2 regions of the Rathayibacter sp. YIM 133350 genome follow, and region 2 is predicted to be linked to the other one. Evidence: predicted binding sites of a transcription regulator. Region 2 holds the regulator's gene; the other holds the start of a gene.

Region 1 (6,561 bases), on a different contig from region 2:
AATGGGGCCGGGGCCCTTCACCGGGCTGCGCGTGGGCATCGCGGCCGCGCGCATGTTCGCCTATGCGATCGCCCGCCCGCTCGTGCCCGTCGTCAGCCACGACGCGCTCGCGTACGCGCACTATGGCGAGGGCGCTTACGGGCCGTTGCTCGTCGTGACGGACGCGCGCCGGCGCGAGGTGTACTGGTCGTTCTACGGCGGCCCCGACGACGTCGGCCTGCCCGAGCGCCTCGACGGGCCCGGACTTGCCCGGCCCGACACCGTTCCGCACGCGGATGTTCCCCGTCTGGACGCCGCGGAGGTCTCGGCCGGCGCCCTCGGCATGGTCGCCGAGATCGCCTTCGCCGCGGGGAGGCCCTTCGCCGCCGATGAGCCGCTCTACCTGCGCTCTCCCGACGTGACGCCCTCGTCGGCACCGAAGCGGGTGACCGCATGAGCCGGCAGCTGCGGCGCGCACACCCGAGTGACCTCGACGCGATCATGGCCATCGAGACGAGCACCTTCACGACGGATGCCTGGTCGCGCGAGGCCATGCTCAGCGACCTGGAGAGTCCCCACACGTATTACCTCGTCGTCGTCGTCGTCGACGTCGACGTCCCCGCCGCGGTCGTGGGCTACGCCGGCCTGCTTGCGCCCGAGGCGGCCGGCGAGGGCGACGTGCAGACGATCGCGGTCCATCCCTCGGCCCGTGGAGAGGGCCTGGGCCGGGCGCTCATGCTCGCCCTCATCGACGAGGCCCGCCGTCGCGGAGCCGAGCACGTGTTCCTCGAGGTGCGCGCCGACAACCCCGTGGCGCGAGCGCTGTACGAGAGCCTCGGCTTCAGCCAGATCGCGGTCCGCCCGCATTACTACCAGCCCGACGATGTCGATGCGATCGTGATGCGCCTCGCCGTGCCAGCCGCTCGCGCGCGTCTGGCCGTGGGGCAGGAGGCGCTGTGAACCGGGAGAATCCGCTCGTGCTCGGCATCGAGACCTCGTGCGACGAGACGGGCGTCGGCATCGTGCGCGGGCGCACGCTGCTGGCCAACACCATCGCCTCGTCGATGGACGAGCACGCGCGCTACGGCGGAGTGGTGCCCGAAGTCGCAGCCCGTGCCCACCTCGAGGCGATGATCCCGACCATCCGGACCGCGGTCGCCGAAGCAGGCGTGAACCTGCACGACATCGACGCCGTAGCCGTCACGAGCGGGCCGGGCCTCGCCGGCGCGCTGATGGTCGGGGTCGGTGCGGCCAAGGCGCTCGCCCTGGCGCTCGACAAGCCCCTCTACGCCGTGAACCACCTCGTCGGTCACGTCGGCGCCGATGTGCTCAGCGAGGCCGGGCACATCGAGTACCCCACGATCGCGCTGCTGGTCTCGGGCGGCCACACCTCGCTGCTGCTCGTGCGCGATCTCGTGGGCGACGTCGAACTGCTCGGCGAGACGATCGATGACGCGGCCGGGGAGGCCTTCGACAAGGTCGCCCGCATCCTGGGCCTGCCCTACCCGGGCGGCCCGCACATCGACCGGCTCGCCGCGGAGGGCGACCCCAAGGCCATCCGCTTCCCCCGAGGCCTCACGCTGCCGAAGGACATGGCGGCGCACCGCTACGACTTCAGCTTCTCGGGCCTCAAGACCGCGGTCGCGCGCTGGGTCGAGCGGCGCACCGATGCCGGCGAGCCGGTGCCCGTCGCCGACGTCGCCGCCTCGTTCCGCGAGGCCGTGGCCGACGTGCTGCTCGGCAAGGCGATCGCCGCCTGCGTGGACTACGGGGTGCCGCGCCTGCTTCTCGGCGGCGGCGTCGTGGCCAACGCCCGGGTGCGAGAGCTCGCCGGGCAAAGGGCGGATGCCGCGGGAATCGAGCTGCGCATCCCGCCGCTCTCGCTGTGCACAGACAACGGCGCCATGATCGCCGCTCTCGGCGCGCAGCTCATCATGGCCGGGCGTGCTGCCTCCTCGCTCGAGTTCGGAGCCGACTCGACGCTGCCGGTCACGGACATCCAGGTCGATTGAGGCACTTTCGGGCAGCGGCGGGGTTCTTCCCCCGCCTGCACCCCCGAGAGTAGTCTGAAGCTGGGAGAACGCCGACAGGGGGTTCACTCACCCAACGCCTCGAAGGAGACGAAACACATGAGCAATCCGACCAGTCCCACACCGGGCGAACCGGACTTCGGCGACCGCCCGGGCGGCAGCATCCCCGACGAGCCGGCGCCCTCGGTCGACCCGCCTGCAGCGCCCGAGCCTCCCCGCGCACCTGAACCGCCCGCTCCGCCGGCGTATGGCGCACCGGCTCCCGGCTACGGCGCCCCTCCCGGACCGCCGCCCGCGTACGGAGCTCCGCAGCCCGGCTACGGCGCCCCGGCACAGCCCGGCTACGCCACCCCGGCGTATGGCCAGGGTTACGGCGGGCCGCAGCAGCCCGGCAAGACTCCCGTACTGAGCATCATCTCGTTGATCGCAGGCATCCTCGGATTCCTGGGCGCCTGGCTATTCGGCATCGGCTTCGTTCCCGCCGTCGCGGCGATCATCCTCGGCTTCCTCGGACGCAAGAGGGAGCCGGCCGCGAAGGGCATGTGGCTGACGGGCATCATCCTCGGCTTCGTCGGCCTGCTGATCGCCCTCATCTTCGGCATCTTCTGGATCTTCGTGCTCGTCGCCGCGAGCACGAGCAACTACAACACCTACTGAGTTCTCTCCTCAGCACAGGGCGGACGGCCGGGCGCCGTGCGCCCTGTGCTATGCATGACGCATGAGCGAGACCGGTTCCGAGCCTCGGGTACCCGGGTACTCCACCGGGGCGAGCCTTCCGGCGCCGCCACCCGGAGCCATCGTGCTCCCGCCGCAGCGACGCGGCCCCACCGGAACCTCGGCCTGGCTCGGGGTGCTCGGCCTCATCGTGTGCCTGTTCGCTCCGTGGGGAGCCGTCGCATCGCTCCTGGCGATCGTGCTCGGATTCATCTCGAGGAGCGTCGACCCGCCCAGCCGGGCCGAGAGGCTCGTGGGCATCGTCTCGGGCTTCGTCGGACTGGTGCTCGCGGCCGTCTGGGTGCTCGTAGTGCTCGGGTTCGCGCAGCAGATGGCGGCGCGCGCCCTCTGAAACGGCTCGCTAGACCCGCTCGACGAGAAGAGTGGCGTGGCGCCCGGCGACCCGAGTCATCACGATGGTCGCGCTCGCCGAACCCTTCAGCGCGAGCCGCTTGCGCAGCGCCGCAGGGTCGACGTCGACGCCGCGCTTCTTGATCTCGAGGGTGCCGATGCCGCGCTCGCGCAGTGCCGCCTTGAGCTTCTTCTCGTCGGCAGGAAGCGTCTCGAGCACGCGGAACGCGGTCGCGAAGGGCGTTGGCCGCGCGCTGTCCGAGGTGAGGTAGGCGATGCCCTCGCTCAGCATCCGGGCGTCGAGGCTGCGTGCGAGATCGCCGATGAGGCGCGCTCGGATGACGGCACCGTCGGGTTCGTAGACGTACTCGCCGAGCGGCCCCGCCTCGGCGTCGACGGAGTCCGCGGCGGCGGCCAGCTCGTGCGTGCCGCCTGTGCCGGTGAGCAACGCCGAGCGACGGATGCCGTCGCGGGCCAGCGCGCCGAACCACAGCGTCATCTCGACGAGGGCGCCGTTGACCGAGACCCACTGGGCCTCGGCGTCGGCGGGGATGAGGTCGCGGTCCAGGCCGGGGCCGAGCTTGACGCCGACCGGCAGCCGCTCAGCGAGGCCGAAGGCGAACGAGAGGGAGGGGGAGTAGTCCTCCGGCCGCGTGAGCCGGTGCGTGTCGTGGTGCCCTGCCGTTCGCCGTGCCGGATCGAGGTAGACGCCGCCGACCCCGGAGAGGTCGACATCTTCCGCACGGGCGTGCAGCACCTCGGCGTTGGCGAAGGGGGCGAGGTTGTAGCTCGCAATGGCCGCGGTCAGTTCATCGGCATCCGCGGCGAGAACGTCGAGGTCGAGGGCGGCGAACGCGAGGGCGTCGCCCCCGATGCCGCAGCCGAGGTCGGCGACCCAGCGCACTCCCGCGGCGGCGAACCGGCCGGCGTGCAGGGCGGCAACAGAGAGCCGCGTGGCCTGTTCCAGCCCCGCCTCGGTGAAGAGCATGCGGGCGGCGAATTCGCCGAACTTCCCTTCCGCCTTGGTGCGCAACCGCGCCTGCGTCAGGGCGGCCGCGACAAGGCCGGGATCGTGGCCCGCCGCCCTCAGCGCGGCGACGACGCGCACGATGTCGGTCGAGTTCGTGACGGGCGGGATCTCGTCGAGCAGGCGCAGGCCCTCTGGTGAGAGCAGCAGCACCAACTCCGAGCGTTCCATGCTCTCGACGGTACACGGCCCGGCTGTTGGCACTCGCGTTGCATGAGTGCCAGTCAGCCAATACACTCGACTTAGCACTCTCACATCGAGTCTGCTAACCCAGTCTTAGTACAAGAAAGAGGTCAACCGTGTCGGTCTCCATCAAGCCGCTCGAGGATCGCATCGTCATCAAGCAGGTCGAGGCAGAGCAGACCACTGCTTCCGGCCTGGTCATCCCCGACACCGCCAAGGAGAAGCCCCAGGAGGGCGAGGTCGTGGCTGTCGGTCCCGGCCGCATCGATGACAACGGCAACCGCGTTCCGCTCGACGTCAACGTCGGCGACAAGGTGCTCTACTCCAAGTACGGCGGAACCGAGGTCAAGTTCGGCGGCGAGGAGTTCCTCGTGCTGTCGGCCCGCGACGTGCTCGCGGTGGTCGTGCGCTAGCTCACCCGCTTCGAGAAGGGCCCGGATGCGATGCATCCGGGCCCTTCTGCGTGCGGCAGGAATTCGCGCGGTCGTGGCAGGCCCCGTCCCATCCACGCCCGTGGCCGCCGCGTAGACTGCTGCGAGTGGCAGGCACGAGAACCGAGACGCCGAAGACCCCATCACCGGCGATCGGCTCGCAGAACACCGGACTCGTCTTCGCCGTCTCGGCATACGTGCTCTGGGGCTTCCTTCCCATCTACTTCATCGCGCTGGCGCCGACGGGCCCGTTCGAGATCGTCGCGTGGCGCATCCTCTTCTCCCTCGTCTTCTGCGCCATCCTGCTCACCGTCACGCGCGGTTGGGGCGCCTTCACGCGGCTGCTGCGCCAGCCCCGGGTGAGTCTCACGATGGGCCTGGCCGGCGTGCTCATCTTCATCAACTGGCAGACCTACGTGTTCGCCACCGTGAGCGGTCAGGTGGTCGAGGCGGCCCTGGGCTACTTCATCAACCCCATCGTCACGGTCTTCCTCGGCGTCATCGTGCTTCGCGAGCGACTGCGTCCGCTGCAGTGGATCGCCGTGGGCATCAGCATCGCCGCTGTGATCGTGCTCGCCGTCGGCTACGGTTCGCTGCCGTGGATCGCACTCGCCCTCGCGTTCTCGTTCGGGTTCTACGGGCTGATCAAGAAGAACGTCGGCCATCAGGTCGACGCCGTCTCGGGGCTCACCCTCGAGACCCTGTGGCTTGCGCCCGTCGCGGTGCTCGTGCTCGTGCTCGTGCAGGTGATCGGCGGCGGCATCACCTTCGGCAGCGTGGGCACGTGGAACACGGTGCTGCTCATCGCGGCCGGCGCGATCACCGCTGTTCCCCTTCTCTTCTTCGCGGCTGCCTCCCGGCGCCTTCCGCTGGTGTACATGGGCTTCATCCAGTACTTCGCCCCGTTCATCCAGTTCATCGTGGGTGTCGCCGTGCTGCACGAGGCGATGCCGCCGGAACGCTGGTTCGGCTTCGCGCTCGTGTGGGTCGCCCTTCTGGTGCTCGCCGTCGACCTGGTGAGAACGGCGCGCACCTCGCGGCGCGCATCCGTCGTCACGGCCTGATTCCTCAGTAGGGTGGCGCCGACCCTTTCGAAGGAGCAGCCGATGCCCGCCCGCGCCACGGCCCTCATTGCGCTCGCGGGAGCCCTGCTGCTCACGCTGTGCGGGTGCACGAACACAGACAAGGCCTCCCGCCCCGTTCCTTCGGTCACCGCAGGCCCGATCGCGGTCACTGCTCATCCCGGTGACGGCATCCTGCGGGTGGCGACGGTGCTCGACGGCGGCGATGCGGCAGCGGTCTCGGCGGCAGTCGTCGCCGGTACGGAGCTGGCCGCTCGCGAGGTCGACGAGCAGGGCGGGGTGGCGGGAGCCGATCTCGTGCTCATCCATCGGGTGATCGGTGGCGACGGCGCAGCACTCGCCGCCGACCTGCTCGCCCACGGCGTCGACGTGGTGCTCTGGGGTGGGGCGGCGGATGCCGACGCCGGCCTTCGCGATGCGCTCGGCGCCGCCGGGACGAGCATCGTGCCCCTGCCGGCACTCGGCGACCCCGGTGCCCTCGCTCCGGTCGACGACACGTTCGCCGCCCGGCTGAAGAGCGCCGATCCCGGCCTGGAAGCCCTGTCGGGAGGGCCGGAGGGATATGACGTTCTCCTGAGGCTCGCCCTGGCGGCGATCTCCGCTCACAACGACAGCGGAGCGGCGGTCGCCGCGGCGCTGCCGGACCTGTCTCACGACGGCTTCGAGTGCTCCGGTTGGGGGCAGTGCGCCGATGCCCTCTCCGATGGATCCGACATCAGCTACCGGGGTGTCGCAGCGACGCCGTGATGGCGAATTGTTTCGTC
Region 2 (6,561 bases):
CCCGAACGGCAAGATCGTCGCCGTGAGCGAACCCATCGTCAAGGCCGCCATCCTCGCGCCGAAGGACTACGTCGGCGTCATCATGGAGCTCTGCCAGGGCCGGCGCGGCACCCTCCTCGGCATGGAGTACCTCGGCGAGGACCGGGTCGAGATCCGCTACACGATGCCGCTCGGCGAGATCGTCTTCGACTTCTTCGACAACCTCAAGTCCAAGACGGCCGGCTACGCGTCGCTCGACTACGAGCCGGCGGGTGAGCAGGAGGCCGATCTCGTCAAGGTCGACATCCTGCTGCAGGGGGAGCAGGTCGACGCCTTCAGCGCCATCGTGCATCGCGACAAGGCCTACGCGTACGGCGTGCTGATGACGGGCCGGTTGCGCGAGCTCATCCCGCGCCAGCAGTTCGAGGTGCCCATCCAGGCCGCCATCGGCGCGCGCATCATCGCCCGAGAGTCCATCCGCGCCATGCGCAAGGACGTGCTCGCCAAGTGCTACGGCGGTGACATCACCCGTAAGCGCAAGCTGCTCGAGAAGCAGAAGGAGGGCAAGAAGCGCATGAAGATGGTGGGCCGCGTCGAGGTTCCGCAGGAGGCGTTCATCGCCGCGCTCTCGGGTGACACCGAGAAGAAGGAAAAGAAGTAGCGATGCCCCGCTCGACCTTCGTCGGCCAGCCGGTGACCTACGCCGCCATCGGCGGAACGCTCGCGCCCGACCTCATGACCTACCCGCCCGACGGCTTCCGTCCCGAGGAGCACTCCGTGCGCTTGGGCAGCGGCGCCGAGCGGTTCGCGACGGCCTCCGCCTCACTCATGACGTGGGGCGTGCAACGCGGAAGCGGCATCGAGGTCACCGACACCCGCCCGGGAACGGGCATCCAGTACACCGGCCTGTCGTTCAATCCCGACGGCACGCCCCTTCCCGAGCAGCCGCAGCAGCACGCCGAGGAGCGCTTCGGACCCGACGGCTCGCCCTACATCACGCCCGGAATGACCGCCGTGCTCAAGCTGCGCCTCTGGCGGCTGAGCGTCGAGGCGCCCGTGCGGGTCATCTACGTGATCGATGAGCCCGACCGGGCCGGCTTCGCCTACGGCACCATGCCCGGGCATCCGGAGAGCGGCGAGGAGTCGTGGATCCTGGAGCACCGGGAGGATGACTCGGTCTGGCTGCTCATCCGTTCCTTCTCGCGCGGCAGCACGTGGCTCTATCGGCTGGCCTCGCCCGTGCTGCGCGCGGTGCAGAAGCGCTACACCCGGCGCTACCTGCGCGCCCTGCATCCCGTCGCCGCCGCCTCGGCGTAGCTTTCCGATGCCCAGCGCCCTTCCCCTCGCTGATCCCGCACCGGCTGACGGATCGCTGCCCGCCTCGTCGATCGACGGCGCGGGCGAGCGCAGCTTCGGGGTCTACCTGCACGTGCCCTTCTGCCGGGTGCGGTGCGGCTACTGCGACTTCAACACCTACACGGGCACCGAGCTGCGCGGAGTGCGCCAGGCGGACTACGCGGAGCAGGCCGCCCTCGAGGTGGGCCAGGCGCGGCGCATCCTCGACGCCTCCGGTCTTCCTGCCCGCCCGGCGTCCACGGTGTTCTTCGGAGGCGGAACGCCCACCCTGCTTCCCGCCGCCGACCTCGTGCGCATGCTCGACGCCGTCGGCGAGCACCTCGGGCTCGCCGACGGGGCCGAGATCACGACCGAGGCCAACCCCGACTCCGTCGACGCCGCCTACCTGCGCACCCTCGCCGGCGCAGGATTCACGCGGGTCTCCTTCGGCATGCAGTCGGCTGTGTCGCACGTGCTGGCTGCGCTCGAGCGCACCCACGACCCCGAGCGCATCCCGCTCGTGGTGGAGTGGGCCCGCGATGCCGGTCTCGACGTGAGCCTCGACCTCATCTACGGCACTCCCGGCGAGAGTCTCGGGGATTGGGAACGCAGCCTCGAGCATGCGCTCGCACAGCAGCCCGACCACCTCAGCGCCTACTCGCTCATCGTCGAGGACGGCACGAAGCTCGCGCGCCAGATCCGGCGTGGCGAGCTCGTGCAGCCCGATGAGGACCTGCAGGCCGACATGTACGAGCTGGCGGATGCTCTGCTCGCCGACGCTGGCTACGACTGGTACGAGGTGAGCAACTTCGCCCGCTCGGACGAGCACCGCTCCCGGCACAACCTCGCGTACTGGCGTGGCGGGGACTGGTGGGGCGTCGGCCCCGGAGCGCACAGCCACGTCGGCGGAGTGCGCTGGTGGAACGTGAAGCATCCCGCGGCGTACGCCGACCGGGTGCTCGCCGGCGTATCGCCCGGGGCGGGCAGGGAGACCCTCGACCCGGCGACGCGGGAGACCGAACGGGTGCTGCTCTCGGTGCGCATCCGCGAGGGGATCGCGATCGACTCGCTGGAGGCAACCGCCCGCGAGGGCGTCGCCGGACTTCTCGCCGACGGGCTCATCGACGCGAAAGCCGCCCTGTCTGGATCAGTGCGACTGACCCTGACAGGGCGGCTGCTGGCGGATGCCGTGGTGCGGCGTCTGCTGCCCGAGGGCTAGCTGACGAACTTGATCGCGAGCGGGTAGGTGTAGGGCTGGCCCTGGTTCGCCTTCATCGCGGCGATGATGCCGAGCACGATCGAGAGCACCCACGCGGCGAGCAGGATGAACAGCCCGACGACGACCAGCGAGAGGACCCAGCCGACCACGTAGGCGATGACGAGCGTGATCTGGAAGTTCAGCGCCGTCGCGGTGTGCAGGCGGATGAAGGGCCCGCGATCCCTCAGCACGAGGTAGCCGATGAGGGCGGGCAGGAACCCGAACAGGATGCCGCCGATGTGGATCAGCGTCGCCCAGAGCTTCTCATCCGCGGGGCTCAGCGGCGTGGCCCGCTGATACGGGTCTCCGGGCGGAGGGGGAGGAGGTGTTGCGCCAGACATTGTTACTCCTTGTCAAACGTGCCGGACGGGACGGAGATGGTGCAGTGCAGTGCCACCCTACTGTCCGGCTGTCTTCGGCGATGGTGTGTGACGCGGCGTGTGACGCCGGATCACTTGACCAGGCGAACGGCGAACGGATAGCGGTAGCTGCCACCCGCGTTCACACGCACGCCGGCGATGATCGAGAAGACCACGTCGATGATCACGAGTGCCCAGCCGACGAGGGCGAAGAGGAACGAGACGACGAACCAGGCGCCGACGGGAAGCGTCCAGAAGAGCGCGGCAAACAGGATGGCGGAGAGGATGGCCCAGATGATGATGGCTCCCACCATGGTGATCTGGAAGTTCAGCGCCTCCTTGGACTCCTGGCGGGTGTGCGCGCCGCGCTTTCCGTAGACGAGGTAGATCACGAGTGCGGGCACGATCGCGAGCAGGGCGAACCAGCCCACGAAGAACGCCAGGATGGAGATGGCGCCGCCGAAGTGCGCCCATGCCGCCCACTGCTTGTCCTCGCTCGGAGTGAGATCGGCGGGCGGGGTGGCGGTCGGCGTCGTGCCATAGGCCGGCGGCTGCGGAGCGTGCGGCTGCGGTGCTTGCGGCTGACCGCCGTAGCCACCCGCGGCCGGTGCAGCCGGGGGAACGGGCGCGGCTGGCGCTGCCGGGGGCGGCGGCGGGGACGCGGGCTGGCCGCCGCCGGCGGCCGGGTCAGGCGGCAGGGGGGTGTTCGGGTCGCTCACGGCGGGCCCCTTTCGTTGAGAATGAGCCGTCTGCTGCGGCGCGCACGGGCGTCGTCGCCGACGCAGGTGAGATCACGGTAGCGCGTCGAATCACCGGCGGGCAATCATTTCCGGGCAGCGAGTGGCGTTAGAATTGGCACTCGGAAACAGCGAGTGCTAACGGCGGGAGGGTGCGGCCATGGTGTCGGAACGCAGTCTGTCCGTGTTGCGCGCGATCGTGCACGACTACGTCGCCTCGCGCGAGCCCGTCGGTTCCAAGGCGATCGTCGAGCGGCACGCGTTCGGCGTCTCGGCCGCGACCATCCGCAACGACATGGCGCAGCTCGAGGAGGAGGAGCTCATCACGGCTCCGCACACCTCGTCGGGGCGCATTCCGACCGACAAGGGGTACCGCCTCTTCGTCGACGGGCTCGCCGACGTGCGCCCGTTGACGCCGGCCCAGCGTCACGCCATCGAGACGTTCCTCGGTTCCTCGGGCGACCTCGACGACGTGCTGGCCCGATCGGTGCGGCTGCTCTCGCAACTCACCCACCAGGTCGCTCTCGTCCAGTATCCCAGCCTCGGGTCGGCGCGCATCCGTCACATCGAACTCGTACGCCTGAGCGAGACCCGCCTGCTCTCGGTGCTCATCACCGACAACGGCCGGGTCGAGCAGCGACTGGTCGACCTCGACGGCTGGGTCGACGAGGCCGCGCTCACCTCGTTGCGCACCCGGCTGAACGAGTCCCTCGTCTCGCTCTCGATGACGGATGCCGCCGAGCGGCTCGCCGGCATCCGCGACGAGGTGCCCCTGCCGGAGCGCCCCCTGGCCGACGCCGTCACCGCCACGCTCGCCGAGCAGGTGCTCGCCCACCGGCAGGACCGGCTCGTGATGGCCGGCGCCGCCAACCTCGTGCGCACCGAGAGCGACTTCACCGGAAGCATCTTCCCGGTGCTCGAGGCCATCGAAGAGCAGGTGGTGCTGCTGAGGCTGTTCGGCGAGATGGCCTCGGAGCAGCACGGCGTCTCGGTGAGCATCGGGCGCGAGAACGCCGCCTTCGGGCTGGGGGAGACCTCCGTGCTCACGAGCGGCTACTCCGCCGCGCGGGGCGACATCGGTCGGCTCGGCCTGCTCGGTCCGACCCGCATGGACTATTCGAACAACATGGCGGCGGTTCGCGCCGTCGCCCGCTACCTCTCGAAACTGCTCACGGAGAGTTGACGAGACCACGGAAGACCCCTCACGCGCACATCCGGTGAGGGCGGAAAGGAAGCCGCGTGGCTGACCACTACGAAGTCCTCGGCGTGTCGCGAGACGCATCGATCGACGAGATCAAGAAGGCGTACCGCAAGCTGGCGCGCGAGCTGCACCCCGACGTGAACCCGGGAGCGGAGGCGAGCGAGCGCTTCAAGCTCGTCACCCACGCCTACGACGTGCTGAGCGATCCCCGCCAGCGCCAGCAGTACGACCTCGGCGGCCAGGACTCGCCGTTCGGCGGCGCAGGCGGGGCCGACTTCGGCGGCTTCGGCGACATCTTCGAGACCTTCTTCGGGGGCGGAGACGGCTCGGGTCGGCGGGGACCGCGCTCCCGCCGTGAGCGCGGTCAGGACGCCCTGCTGCGCGTGGAGGTCGACCTCGACGAGATCATCTTCGGAACGCACCGCGACATCGAGGTCGACACCGCGGTGCTGTGCGAGACCTGCCACGGCTCGTGCTGTGCGCCGGGGACCGCGCCGGTCACGTGCGACATCTGCCACGGCACCGGCTCCATCCAGCGCTCGGTGCGCTCGCTGCTCGGCAACGTCATGACCTCGAGCCCCTGCGGCACCTGCCGCGGGTACGGCACGGTCATCGCGACGCCGTGCGTCACCTGCCAGGGCCAGGGTCGCGTGCGGGCACGTCGAACCGTGCCGGTCGACATCCCCGCCGGCGTCGACACCGGCGTTCGGCTGCAGATGCCGGGCAGCGGCGAGGCCGGTCCTGCTGGCGGACCCAACGGCGACCTCTACCTCGAGATCAAGGTGCGCCACCACGACGTCTTCAGCCGAAACGGCGACGACCTGCTCTGCACGCTCGAGGTGCCGATGACGGATGCGATCCTCGGCACCACCGCGACCGTGCACGCGCTCGACGGCGACGTCGAGATCGAGCTGCGCCCCGGAACCCAGAGCTCCGAGATCATCACCGTGCGCGATCGCGGCGTGACCAAGCTGCGCGGGTCGGGCCGCGGCGACCTGAAGATCGGCGTGCAGGTGGTCACGCCGATGAAGCTGAACGGTCGTGAGCGCGAGCTCATCCAGCAGTTCGCCAAGAGCCACAAGGCCGGCAAGCCCGAGCTCTCGCACTTCCAGCAGGGACTGTTCGCCAAGCTGCGCGATCGCTTCCTCGGCTAGGTTCGCCCCTATGAGCTCCCTCTACCTTCGCGAGGACCTCGAGGTCGACGACGTCGGGGCCGCGGTCAGCATCCTCGGCGCCGAGGCCCGTCATGCGGTGACCGTCGGTCGTACGCGGGTCGGCGAGACGATTTCCATCGGCAACGGCCGTGGGCTCGTGGTGACCGGGGAGGTCACCGCGGCCGCGCCCGGCGAGCTCACGATTGCCCCGCGCGTCGTCGAGACGGTGGAGGCTCCGCGGCCACGAGTCGTGCTCGCCCAGGCTCTGGCCAAGGGCGATCGCGACGAACTCGCCGTGCAGGCGGCCACCGAGCTGGGCGTCGATGCGGTCATCCCCTGGGCGGCCCGGCGGTCGGTCTCCCGTTGGGAGGGACCGAAGGTGCAGAAGGGCCGCGAACGCTGGGCGCTCATCTCCCGCGAGGCGGCCAAGCAGTCCATCCGGCCGTGGCTTCCCTCGGTGGGCGACCTCGCGACGACGAAGGATCTCGCCCGGCTCGCGGCGACGGCCCGGGTGCTCGTGCTCGAGCCGACCGCATCC

The links. The regulator HrcA, encoded in region 2, represses chaperone genes, less so after heat shock. The targets are predictions, from matches to a motif close to TTNGCACTCGNNNNNNNCGAGTGCNAA.
Positions count from the first base shown of each region.
Region 1: the regulator HrcA is predicted to act here: its motif matches at 4,299-4,325, upstream of groES (co-chaperone GroES).

Region 1 is NZ_JBBELO010000022.1:92,940-99,500, reverse strand. Features, by position in the region: gene tsaB (tRNA (adenosine(37)-N6)-threonylcarbamoyltransferase complex dimerization subunit type 1 TsaB) at 1-436, shown strand, start outside; gene rimI (ribosomal protein S18-alanine N-acetyltransferase) at 433-939, shown strand; gene tsaD (tRNA (adenosine(37)-N6)-threonylcarbamoyltransferase complex transferase subunit TsaD) at 936-1,991, shown strand; gene WDJ51_RS06630 (DUF4190 domain-containing protein) at 2,109-2,666, shown strand; gene WDJ51_RS06625 (hypothetical protein) at 2,728-3,075, shown strand; gene WDJ51_RS06620 (class I SAM-dependent methyltransferase) at 3,085-4,272, opposite strand; gene groES (co-chaperone GroES) at 4,401-4,697, shown strand; gene rarD (EamA family transporter RarD) at 4,823-5,779, shown strand; gene WDJ51_RS06605 (hypothetical protein) at 5,822-6,544, shown strand.
Region 2 is NZ_JBBELO010000003.1:45,150-51,710, forward strand. Features, by position in the region: gene lepA (translation elongation factor 4) at 1-640, shown strand, start outside; gene WDJ51_RS00275 (DUF1990 family protein) at 643-1,296, shown strand; gene hemW (radical SAM family heme chaperone HemW) at 1,304-2,533, shown strand; gene WDJ51_RS00285 (DUF4870 domain-containing protein) at 2,530-2,913, opposite strand; gene WDJ51_RS00290 (DUF4870 domain-containing protein) at 3,024-3,650, opposite strand; gene hrcA (heat-inducible transcriptional repressor HrcA) at 3,829-4,851, shown strand; gene dnaJ (molecular chaperone DnaJ) at 4,908-6,023, shown strand; gene WDJ51_RS00305 (16S rRNA (uracil(1498)-N(3))-methyltransferase) at 6,034-6,561, shown strand, end outside.